2 regions of the Paenibacillus sp. UNC496MF genome follow, and region 2 is predicted to be linked to the other one. Evidence: predicted binding sites of a transcription regulator. Region 2 holds the regulator's gene; the other holds the start of a gene.
What was found. Region 2 encodes NrdR, which represses ribonucleotide reductase genes. Its sites were predicted from a motif close to AACACNATATATNGTGTT; they were not measured.
Positions count from the first base shown of each region.

Region 1: nrdI (class Ib ribonucleoside-diphosphate reductase assembly flavoprotein NrdI) is a predicted target of NrdR. The motif match lies at 3,648-3,665, and genes of this name have one in related genera.

Region 1 covers NZ_FORE01000022.1:45,011-50,433, forward strand. The annotation lists gene nrdF (class 1b ribonucleoside-diphosphate reductase subunit beta) at 145-1,107, opposite strand; gene nrdE (class 1b ribonucleoside-diphosphate reductase subunit alpha) at 1,149-3,233, opposite strand; gene nrdI (class Ib ribonucleoside-diphosphate reductase assembly flavoprotein NrdI) at 3,220-3,579, opposite strand; gene BMZ79_RS31605 (glycoside hydrolase family 43 protein) at 3,770-4,759, opposite strand; gene BMZ79_RS31610 (carbohydrate ABC transporter permease) at 4,794-5,423, opposite strand, start outside.
Region 2 covers NZ_FORE01000009.1:277,104-282,526, forward strand. The annotation lists gene BMZ79_RS17105 (FadR/GntR family transcriptional regulator) at 1-302, shown strand, start outside; tRNA gene BMZ79_RS17110 (tRNA-Ala) at 1,275-1,350, opposite strand; gene nrdR (transcriptional regulator NrdR) at 1,531-1,995, opposite strand; gene BMZ79_RS17120 (alpha/beta-type small acid-soluble spore protein) at 2,122-2,340, shown strand; gene BMZ79_RS17125 (lytic transglycosylase domain-containing protein) at 2,405-2,983, opposite strand; gene coaE (dephospho-CoA kinase) at 2,980-3,576, opposite strand; gene ytaF (sporulation membrane protein YtaF) at 3,643-4,347, opposite strand; gene mutM (DNA-formamidopyrimidine glycosylase) at 4,443-5,312, opposite strand; gene polA (DNA polymerase I) at 5,374-5,423, opposite strand, start outside.

The sequences.
Region 1 (5,423 bases), on a different contig from region 2:
TAGTTTAAATATTCCTTGTTCATTCATCTTACCACGGCGGGTCGTCCGCATCATGAAGATCGGATGAAACTTCGCGCGCCGCGCCGAAAAACTCCCGCGACCGCTCGCGGGAGTCCTGCCGGGCACCGATGGCCGGCGCTTCCTTCATTCGAAGACGAAATCCGCGTCGTTCAAGGGCTCGACGTGAATCGTCCGGACGTAGCCGTTCCCCTTCTTGGAGAAGAAGTCGTGCTGCTTCGTCTTCGTGCTGATGCCGTTGAACACGATCGGGTTGATGTCCTCGTCCGGGAAAGCGGGCTCGAGGCCGAGGTTCATCAGCGCCTTGTTGGCGTTGTAGCGCACGAACGTCTTCACCTCGTCGACCAGTCCGATCGCCCCGTACAATTCCTCGGTGTAGCGCATTTCGTTCTCGTGCAGCTCGTGCAGCAGACCGAGCAATTCTTCCTGCGCCTGCGCCCGCTCCGCCTCGCCGAGCGCCGCGAACGTCTCCTGCGCGAGCACGCCGACGTAAACGCCGTGAATGCTTTCGTCCCGCAGAATCAAGTCGATGATTTCGCCGCTGCTCGTCATTTTCCCCTGCCCCGCGAGATAGAGCGGATAGAAGAAGCCGCTGTAGAACAAGTAGCTTTCCAGCAGCACGGAGGCCGCCATCGCGAGATAAAGGCTCTTGCCCGTCGCGATCGTGCGGTAATACCCGGCGATCCGCTCCGCCTTCGCCTGCAGACGGGGGTTCTCCTCGACCCAGCGAAAGACGGCGTCGATCTCCTCCGTCGACGCGAGCGTCGTGAAGATGCTGCTGTACGACTTGGCGTGGATTTGCTCCATCATCCCCATGAATCCGAGCACGGCTTTGCGCTGCAAGCCGTCGACGTGCTCGAGGATCTTCGGCATGCCGACGCCGCCCTGCACCGTGTCGAGCAGCGTAAGGCCGCCGAGCGCCTTCATGTACGTCTCGCGCTCCGCCCCGCTCAGCTCGATCCAGGACATTTTGTCGTCGGACAGCGGGATTTCGTCGTCGGTCCAAAACTGCATAATATTTTGATTCCAAAACTGGCTCGTGAAATCGTCGTCCGGGCGATTCCAATTAACGGCTTTCATGGCACACATGGCGGCTCTTCTCCCTTGTTACGCGCGTATGGCTTCGCCGCTCAGACGGCGCAGCTGATGCAATTCTCGACGGACAGCATGTTCGTCCTCGTATAGTAGAGCGACTTCAGCCCCTTCTTGGCGGCGTAGACGTAGTACCGGGACAGCTCCCGCGTGGAGACGTCGCTGTTGACGTGCAGGATCGTCGAGATGCCTTGGTCGACGTGCGTTTGAATTTCGGCGATCAGGTCGATCACCTTGAGCTGGTTCATCTGATAAGCCGACTTGTAATAGAACAGATTGTCCTTGCTCAAGAACGGCATCGGATAATACGTCGTGGAATTCGCGTACGTCCGCGTCTCGATCGGCTCGACGATCGGCATGACGCTGCTCGTCGAATTCTGCACGTACGAGATGCTTTGCGTCGGCGCGATCGCCAGGCGGTACGCGTGGTATAGGCCGTGCTCCGCCACGTCCGCCTTCAGCCGCGCCCAGTCCGCGGGGGAAGGAACCGCGATGTCCGCGAAGAGCGCCCGCACCTTCTCCGTCGCCGGACGGTAGTCCGTCTCCAGGTAGCGCTCGAAGTAGACGCCGCTGGCGTAATCCGACTTGCCGAAGCCGGCGAACGTCCGGCCCGTCCGGCGGGCGATCTCCATGCTGCATTCCAGCGAATGATAGTTCATCGTCATGAAGAACGTCCGCGCGAAATCGCGGGCTTCCGGGCTCTCGTAAGCGATGCGGTTCTTGGCCAGGTAGCCGTGCAGGTTCATCGCGCCGAGGCCCACCGAGCGGAGCTCGTCGTTCGCCTTCGCCACGCCCGGCGCGTTCTCGATCCGCGTCATGTCGGTGACGGCCGTCAGCGCGAGCATGCCTTCGTGCACCGACTCGCGGATCTTGCCGAGCGCCATCACGTTCGCGATGTTGAGCGACGCGAGGTTGCAGCTGATGTCGCGGCGGATGACGTCCGCCTGCCCGTAATCGCCGATCTCGGACGTCTCCTGGAATTGGAAGATCTCCGTGCACAGGTTCGACATCTTGATCATGCCGATGCCCCGCAGCGCGTGCCCCCGGTTCGCGTTGGACCGGTTCATGATGTACGGATAGCCGGATTCCAGCTGAATCGTGGCGATCTTGGTCAGCATGTCCCGCGCGTCCAGCACCGCTTTCTTCTTCACGCGGCCGTCGGCCAGCAGCGTCTCGTACATCTCGTCCATGTCCATGTCGTCGAGATGCGTCCCGTACGCTTTGAGCACCGAGTGCGGCCCGAAGACGTGCAGCTTCTCGTTGCGCTCGGCGAGCTCATAGAATTTGTTCGGCACGATGAGGCCGATCGACAGCGTCTTCAGCCGCGTCTTCTCGTCCGCGTTGATCTTCTTGCTGTCCAGGAACTCCATGACGTCCCAGCCGAAAATATTGTAATAGCCCGCGCCCGAGCCTTTGCGCTGCCCCATCTGGTCGGCGTACGAGAACGCGTCCTCCATCAGCTTCAGCACCGGCATGATGCCCTTGGCCGCGCCCTCGACGCCCTTGATCGGTTCGCCGCGGCCGCGCAGCTTCGACAGGTTGACGGCGACGCCGCCGCCGATCTTGGACAGCTGCATGCACGTGGCGAGCACGTAATTGATCGAATTGAGCGAATCGTCCATTTCGAGCAGGAAGCACGAGACCAGCTCGCCGCGGCGGCTCTTGCCCGCGTTCAGGAACGTCGGCGTCGCCGGCTGGACGCGCTGCTCCATCATCGCCAGCGCCAGCTTCCGCGCGGTCTCGGCGTCCCCGCGGCCCAGATGCAGCGCGACGATCGCGACGCGGTCCGGGTAGTGCTCCAGGTACAGCGACTTGTCGTCGCTCTTCATCGCGTAATCGGTATAGAACTTCGAAACGGCCATGTACGATTCGAAGCGGAACGGATGCCCGTGCGTCAGCGCGAATACCTCGTCGACCTCCCGCGCCGTATAATCGCGATACACATCCTCGTAATAATCGTGGTCGATCATATAGCGCAGCTTGTCCGCCGTGGACGCGAACGTCAGGCTGCGGCTCGCCGCTTCCGCCATGAACGCGTCGACGGCCTCGCGGTCCTTCTCCAGCCGGAAGAAGCCGTCCTCGCCGCGCTGCATCAGCAAATTGTTCAGCTCAATGTGCCGCAAGCGCGCTCACCTCCATGACGAATCGTTCGACGTCCTTCGCCGTGCCCGCCAACTCGAACTTGGAGACCACGGGCACGCCGTACCTGCGCGAAATCTCGTCCGCGCTCTTGGCGAACCGGTCGCCCCAGTTGCGGTTGCCGCTCGCGGAGACGCCGACCAGGTTCCGATGGTTGCGTTCGAGGAAGGTCATGACTTTCTCCGGCGCGCCGCCGAAGCCCGTCGTGTATGTAACGAGAACGAACGGGTCGTCGAGCACGGTGGACGCCTCGATTTGCACGGCGGGAAGGTCGGTTTTCTGAATGAATCGCTTCACGTTGCCCGTTCGGGAATCATAAGCAATGATCATGGCTGGTAGCTCCTTTTCGATCGATAGCTGCAAATAGAATCAATATATAGGGTGTTGAACTATAATTTATATCAATATATAGTGCTTGTCAAATTTTTATAACCGCGATTTTTTTCTATGAAACGCCAAAAAAACGCAGCCGCGGGGGCTGCGTTTCATAGGATTGCCGAGATCTTGCCGCGGCGGCGCTTCAGGCGTACGGATCGATCGTTACGATCGTGCCGTCGTCGCGATACCGCAATTCCGCGAACTTCACGCTGCGCTTGTGATCGACGCCGCCCGACAACGACGCGTCATGATAGAACAGGTACCACTTGTCCCGGTAGCGCACGATCGAATGGTGCGTGGTCCAGCCGAGGACGGGCGTCAGGATCGTCCCCTTGAACGCGAACGGCCCGAGCGGGTTGTCGCTCACCGCGTAGACGAGCTTATGCGTCGTGCCCGTGGAATAGGACAGGTAGTAGAGCCCGTTGTGCTTGTGCATCCACGGCCCCTCGAAATACCGGCGGTCTTCGTCGCCGGCGACGATCGGCGTTCCGTCCTCGTCCGCGATGCGAATTTCGGTCGGGGCCGAACGGAACGACAGCAGGTCGCCGCTCAGCTCCGCGACCCGCGGGCCGAGCGCGGGCGCCGACGGCTCGGGGCCGGCGGCGTCCGGGACGTATTCGCCCGTCTGCCACTTCTCCAGCTGGCCGCCCCACAGGCCGCCGAAGTACATGTACGCCCGGCCGTCGTCGTCGACGAACACGGCGGGATCGATGCTGAAGCTGCCCGGTATGCAGTCCGGCTCCGCGCGGAACGGACCCGCCGGCAAATCGCCCGTCGCGACGCCGATGCGGAAGATTCCGTCGTGGTCCCTCGCCGGGAAGAAGAGGTAATAGCGGCCGTTCTTGAACGCCGCGTCCGGCGCCCACATTTGCTTCGACGCCCAGGGCACGTCGCGGACGTGAAGCGCCTCGCCGTGGTCGGTGCAGCTCTTCAGCTCTTCGTCGAACGACAGGACGTGGTAGTCTTCCATCGCGTACTGGTCGCCGTTGTCGTTCGTCGGGCCGTCGTGGTCGATGTCGTGCGACGGATAGACGTACAGCTTCCCCTCGAAGACGTGCGCGGACGGATCCGCCGTATAGAGATGCGTGACGATCGGTTCGTTCGGCGCGATCGGCTTGCGCGAATCGGACATGGGCTCTCTCTCCTCTATCGTGAATTGATTTCCCTCAGCCTTTCACGGATCCGGCGGCGATGCCCTCGACGATCCGGTTGCTGAGCAGGAAGAACAGGACTAGGATCGGCAAAATGCTGATCATGAGCGTCGCGCCGATCGCGCCCCAGTTCGTCGTATACTGCCCGACGAAATTCTGGATGCCGACGGTCAAGGTCTTTTTGCCGTCCGAGCTTAGGAAGGTGTTGACGAAGATGAATTCGTTCCAATTGTAGATCATGTTGATGATGGCGGCCGTGACGCTGACGGACACGGTCATCGGCAGGACGATCCGGAAGAACATCCGGTTCACGCTGCAGCCGTCCATGACCGCCGCTTCCTCCACCTCGCGCGGAAGCGCGTAGTAGAAGCCGATCAGAATCATGATCGTCAGCGGCAGGTTGAAGGCGACGTAGGACAGCACGATGCTGATCTGCGAGTCCTTCAGATGAATCGTCTTGAACAGGCTGAACAGCGGGATGAGCGTCGAATGGACGGGAATCATCATGCCGACCATGAACAGCCCGAGCACCGCCTTGTGAAGCTTCCACTTCATGCGCGTCATCGCGAAGGTGACGAAGTTGGCGAGCAGGATCGTGCAGACGACGGACGCCGCCGTGATCCAGATGCTGTTCAGGAAGTAGCG
Region 2 (5,423 bases):
GCTTGCGCGAATACGCCAAGCTGAAGGAAGCCGGGCAGCCGACCTCCCAGATCGATCTGGCTTTCCACCGGGGCGTCATGCGGGCCGCGGCCAGTCCGATTTTGTCCAGCGTGCTCGAATCGATCTCCAGCATGTACGAGAAGTTCTTCCATGAACCGCTGGGCGAGCAGAAGCTGTTCGACGAAACGTACGAGTTTCATCATACGATGTTCGCGGCTATCGCGGATCACGATCCCGTACGGGCGCTGGCTGAATTCGACAAGCTGATGAACTGCATCGAGGAAATTATCAAGGCGTACTGATCGCTTGAAACGGCGGCTATGGGCGCGTTCGCGTTTGTGTTAGGCGGAGCCTAGGCGGATCGGCTTGCATCGCTTGATGTTCCGTCAGGGACGGCACCTCCTCGGCACCAAACAGGCAGGGACCCTATAATTTGGTTCCCTGTCTTTTTTGTTGTGATCCCACCATCCGGCTGCCATTTCCTCACGTCTCCGCGGAAGATACGGATGAGTTGTCCTTACCGGTCGTTCGCCCCTTTCTGACAACAGCCCATGCACTATACCCGATCGAACATATAATGCGGTGTACCTCAAATAAAGGAGCTGACTACAATGGGATATGGTGTTGGAGGCGTAGGCGGAGTAGGTTGCGGACCTGTCGGCGGTGTCGGCGGTTTCGGCTGCGGCAGTGCGCTGGGTATTGTTCTTGTCCTGTTCATTCTGTTAGTCATCATCTTGCGGGGCGTCTTTTTCTAAGTCATTGACGCCATTCGAACTCCCGGCTGCGCCAACCTCCTGGTTCAATAGCATTGCCTAGGCAAGGTCTGCTAACCGGACAGTGGACCGCCCCCAAGAAAAGGACAGAAGCCCCAGCGAGCATTCGCCGGGGCTTTTCATATTTTGTTGCCAACATCCAATTTAGGATTGAAGCGGCCGCGGTAAATTTCGATGCCCTGCTCCTCCGCTTGCGCTACGTCCGCGCGGTCTGCCCCCAGAAAGCTCCACCGAACACAAAAAACACGCCAGCAATTGGCGTGTTTGGTGGAGTCTATGGGATTCGGCTTGCCTTGCCCGCCGATCCGCCATGGGATGTCCGAATCTTGATCGTATGCTGACGAAGCGTATTCGAAGCGGACTTTTCGCGGTCGATTCAGACGCCGTGCTCCTTCGCTGCCGCTTCGTCCGCGCGGACTGAACCCCGGGATTCGCCCCCTTAGGGCTTCACCAAATAAACAAAAAACTACGTCCGATCGGACGTAGTTAGCATTGTTTATTTGGTGGAGCCTAGGGGGATCGAACCCCTGACCTCATCGCTGCCAGCGATGCGCTCTCCCAGCTGAGCTAAGGCCCCGTATTAAAGTGGCGACAAGAAAGATTATAGCATGGACATTCCGGTTTATACAAGTCTTTCCTCAAAAAAGTTTTTTATCTTTTTTCGGGCCACCGGTTTGCCGCCTAGCATGCAAAAAACAACCTGCTGCTACGCGTACGACCGCGGCCGGCAGGTTGCTTTGCGAGATGTCCGCCGTGCTTAGGATAGCGGGTCCTTCGAGAGCAGACTGTTGAGCTCCTTCATGAACATGTCGATGTCCTTGAATTGGCGGTAAACCGACGCGAACCGGACGTACGCCACTTCATCGACGGGATACAGCTGCGACATGACGAGTTCGCCGATTTCGCGGCTCTCGACTTCCGCCTGCGCGGTGGTGCGCAGCTCCTTCTCCGCTTCGGACACGATGATTTCGAGCTGATCGACGGAGACGGGCCGCTTCTCGCAGGCGCGGATCAGGCCGCGCAAAATTTTGTCGCGGCTGAATTCCTCCCGGCTGCCGTCTTTCTTGATGACGATCAGCGGGGTCTCCTCCACCATCTCGAACGTGGTGAACCGCCGCGTGCATTTCTCGCATTCACGGCGGCGGCGTATCGACTTGTTTTCGTTAGCGGGTCTGGAATCGAGCACTTTCGTTCCGGCGTAGTCGCAATACGGGCATTTCATCGTCTATATCCTCCGTCTACTCGCGATGCGAATTCGAATACGCGAACATTCCCAAACGTTACCTGTTATGAAACCGCCATTATCGCACATAATACTGTTACCAACCGCAAGGAGGTGAACGAACGAATGGCTAACAACAACGGAAGCAGCAATCAACTCGTAGTTCCACAAGCTAGCGCTGCTTTGGACCAAATGAAATATGAGGTGGCTCAGGAGCTGGGTATCTCTCTTCCACAAGACGGATACTATGGCAACATCACCACGAAAGATGCCGGTTCCATCGGAGGCAGCATCACTCGTAAACTGGTTCAAATCGCGGAGCAATCTCTTGCAGGTCGCGCCTAATCGATGATTGAACATCGGGCTTTGGTCGGTCGCCGTCGATGGCGGCCGGCCAAAGTCTTTTTTGCTATTCCGTCCGAATGTCGGGATAGAGCGTCTTGTACTTATTATAATAATAAATGACGCGCTGTATATAGTGTCTTGTTTCCCCGTACGGCACCTCGTCCACCGTCTCGGCCCGGCCGTCCCACGTGCCGTCCGAGAGCCAGCGGTTGACCGTCCCCGGGCCGGCGTTGTAGGCCGCGATCACCTTTACCATATTTCCCTTGAACTGCGCGTTCAATTCGTTCAAATACCACGATCCGATCTCGATGCCGGCTTCCGGCTCCGCCGAGACCTTCTCGGTCGTCATATCCTTGAAGCCGCCCTTCTGGATGATCCAATTCGCGGTGTCGGGCATCAGCTGCATGATGCCGATCGCGCCTTTCTTCGAGACGGCTTCCGGTTTGTAGTTCGTTTCGACCCGGATGATCGCCGCCACCAGATGGGCGTCCAGCTCGTACACCTCCGCGCTCGCGGCGATTTCCTCGCGGAAATGCACCGGATACAGCCAGCGGCTCATCCATTCCGAGCGGATGAACAGCAGCGCAAGCAAAGCCAGAATCAAGATGAGAAATACGCGCTTGCGCAACCGGCGTTTCTTCATGGCAATCCCTGCTCCTGCCAGAACAGGTCGACCTGGTGCCGCGTCTCGTCCAGCGTTCCGCCGTTGTCGATGACGAAATCCGCCAGTCGGCGTTTCTCCTCGATGTCCAGCTGCAGCGCGATCCGCCGCTCCGCCTCATCCGGCGACATTCCGTTGCGGGCGATCAGCCGCTCCGCCTGCACGGCGCGCGGCGCATAGACGACCATGACCGCTTCGTACAGCGAAGCTTGTCCCGTCTCGTAAAGCAGCGGAATGTCCGCGATGATCAGCTGCTTCGGATCCTCCGCTTCATACGCGCGAATTTGCGTCCACATCCGGTTGCGAATGGCGGGATGCAAAATCGCTTCCAACTTATTCAGCCGCTCGCGGTCGTTAAACACGAGCTTGCCGACCTCCGCGCGATTCATCGTGCCGTCGCCGTTCAGGACGGCTTGTCCGAATTCCGCGACGATCGCCGCCAAGGCGGGCTCGCCGGGAAGCACGACTTCCCGGGCCGCCTGGTCGGCATCCACTAGCTTGGCGCCGCGGGAGACGAGCATCGCGGATACCGTGCTCTTCCCGCAGGCGATCCCGCCGGTCAGTCCCAGTTTCAAGTCATTCACCTCGTAAGTAACCGCGCCGCCCGCCCACCGGCCGTGAGCGAGTCGACGCAGGGTATTCTACATGAGCCGTATGAAGCCCATGATGATGAGCATAATGCCAGGCAGCACCGATAGCGCGCGCATGCCGCGCCACGCCGCGAACCGAAAGCCGAGCCGCATGCCCGCCAGGAGAAACAAGCCGCTGGCCGTGCTGATGACGAGCGCCGTGAGCAGCGGGTTGAAGCCGACCAGCGCCGCGCCGAGACCGGCGCCGAAGCTGTCGAGCGACAACGCGAAGCCCAGCAGGACGGCTTCCGAGGACGAGATCACGCCCGACCGGTCGACGTCGGCGATTTGCGGGGTGCGCAGGATTTGAATGACGATGCCGAGCCGCTTCAGTTCGAAAATGACGATCGTCGAGGCGGTCGCGAGGCCTTCCGCCGAGAGCCCGATCGCGTCCGCCGTTTGGGGAACCGCCGATTCTTCGCCCGAATCGTCGGCGTTCTCGCGCCGGCGCTGCCACCATTGGATGAGCGCGTAGACGCCGATCAGCATGAGCAGGCCGGCGCCGATCGCCTTCGCGACCATCGGCGACATGTAATTCGTAAGCAGCGAGCCGATCTGCATGGACAGCCAGACGATCAACCCCGAACAAAAAGCGATGATGCAGATCGACAGCAACGGTATGCGGATCCGTCTTAATCCGTACGTCACGCCCACGCCGAATCCGTCCAAGCTGACGGCAAACGCGAGCAGCACTAAGGAAAACGCATGAATAAGCACCTTGATGTCCCTCCCATGAAGACGATAATGCAGGTTCTGTGCATTCGCCTAGAACATGAATGGTACATCATATGCGGCATCATGCCGCTCGTGCCTTATTTGGCGCGCGGCTTGACCCTCGCCTTGAGACGTTTGCCCGGCAGCGGCTGGCAGGCGGGGCAGGTATGCGTGCCCCGTCCGCCGACGACGGTCTTGACGATCGTGCCGCCGCAGCGGGTGCAGGCGCCGTCCTCGCGGCCGTAGATGAGCAGCTGGTGCTGGAACATGCCCATCTCGCCCTGACCGTTGACGTACGACTTGATCGACGAGCCGCCGGCGTCGACCGCGCGGCCGAGCGTCGCCCGGATCGCGTCGTACAGCCGGGCCCAGTCCGGCGCCTTCAGCGTGTCGGCGGCCCGCTCCGGATGGATGCCCGCCGTGAACAGCGCTTCGTCCACGTAGATGTTGCCGAGTCCGACGATATACGCCTGATTCAGCAGCAGCGGCTTGATTTTCGTCGTGCGGTGCGCGACCTCCCGCTTGAAGGCCTGCAGCGTGAACGCGTCGTCCAGCGGCTCGAGCCCCAGCTTGTTCAGCGGGGCGTTCGCCAGATCCTCGCCCGGCGCGAACAGATGCATCGTGCCGAATTGGCGGACGTCCTTATAGCGCAGCTCCGTGCCGTCGTCGAAACGGAACCGCACGTGCGTGTGCAGTTCGACCGGCTCGTCCTGCCGATAGACGCCGTAGCGCCCTTCCATGCGCAAATGCGACACGAGCACGAGCCCGTCGAGCAAAATACGCAAAAACTTGCCCCGGCGCTCCACCGTTTGAATCGTATGGCCGGCAAGCGCGGCGGCGAATGCCTCCGGCTCCGCCGGCCGCTGTATAATTCGCGGAAGCGTCACGGTTACCCGTTCGATCCGTTTTCCTCCGACAAGCTCGTTCAGCGTGCGCCGAACGGTTTCGACCTCCGGTAATTCCGGCATTTCGAGTCCTCCCCTGCCAAATGGTCCAATCCCCATTATACGACAGGATGCGCGGAAAGTCTTACTTCGCCTCGTACCAATTGTCGCCGTAACTGACGTCCGCCCGCAGCG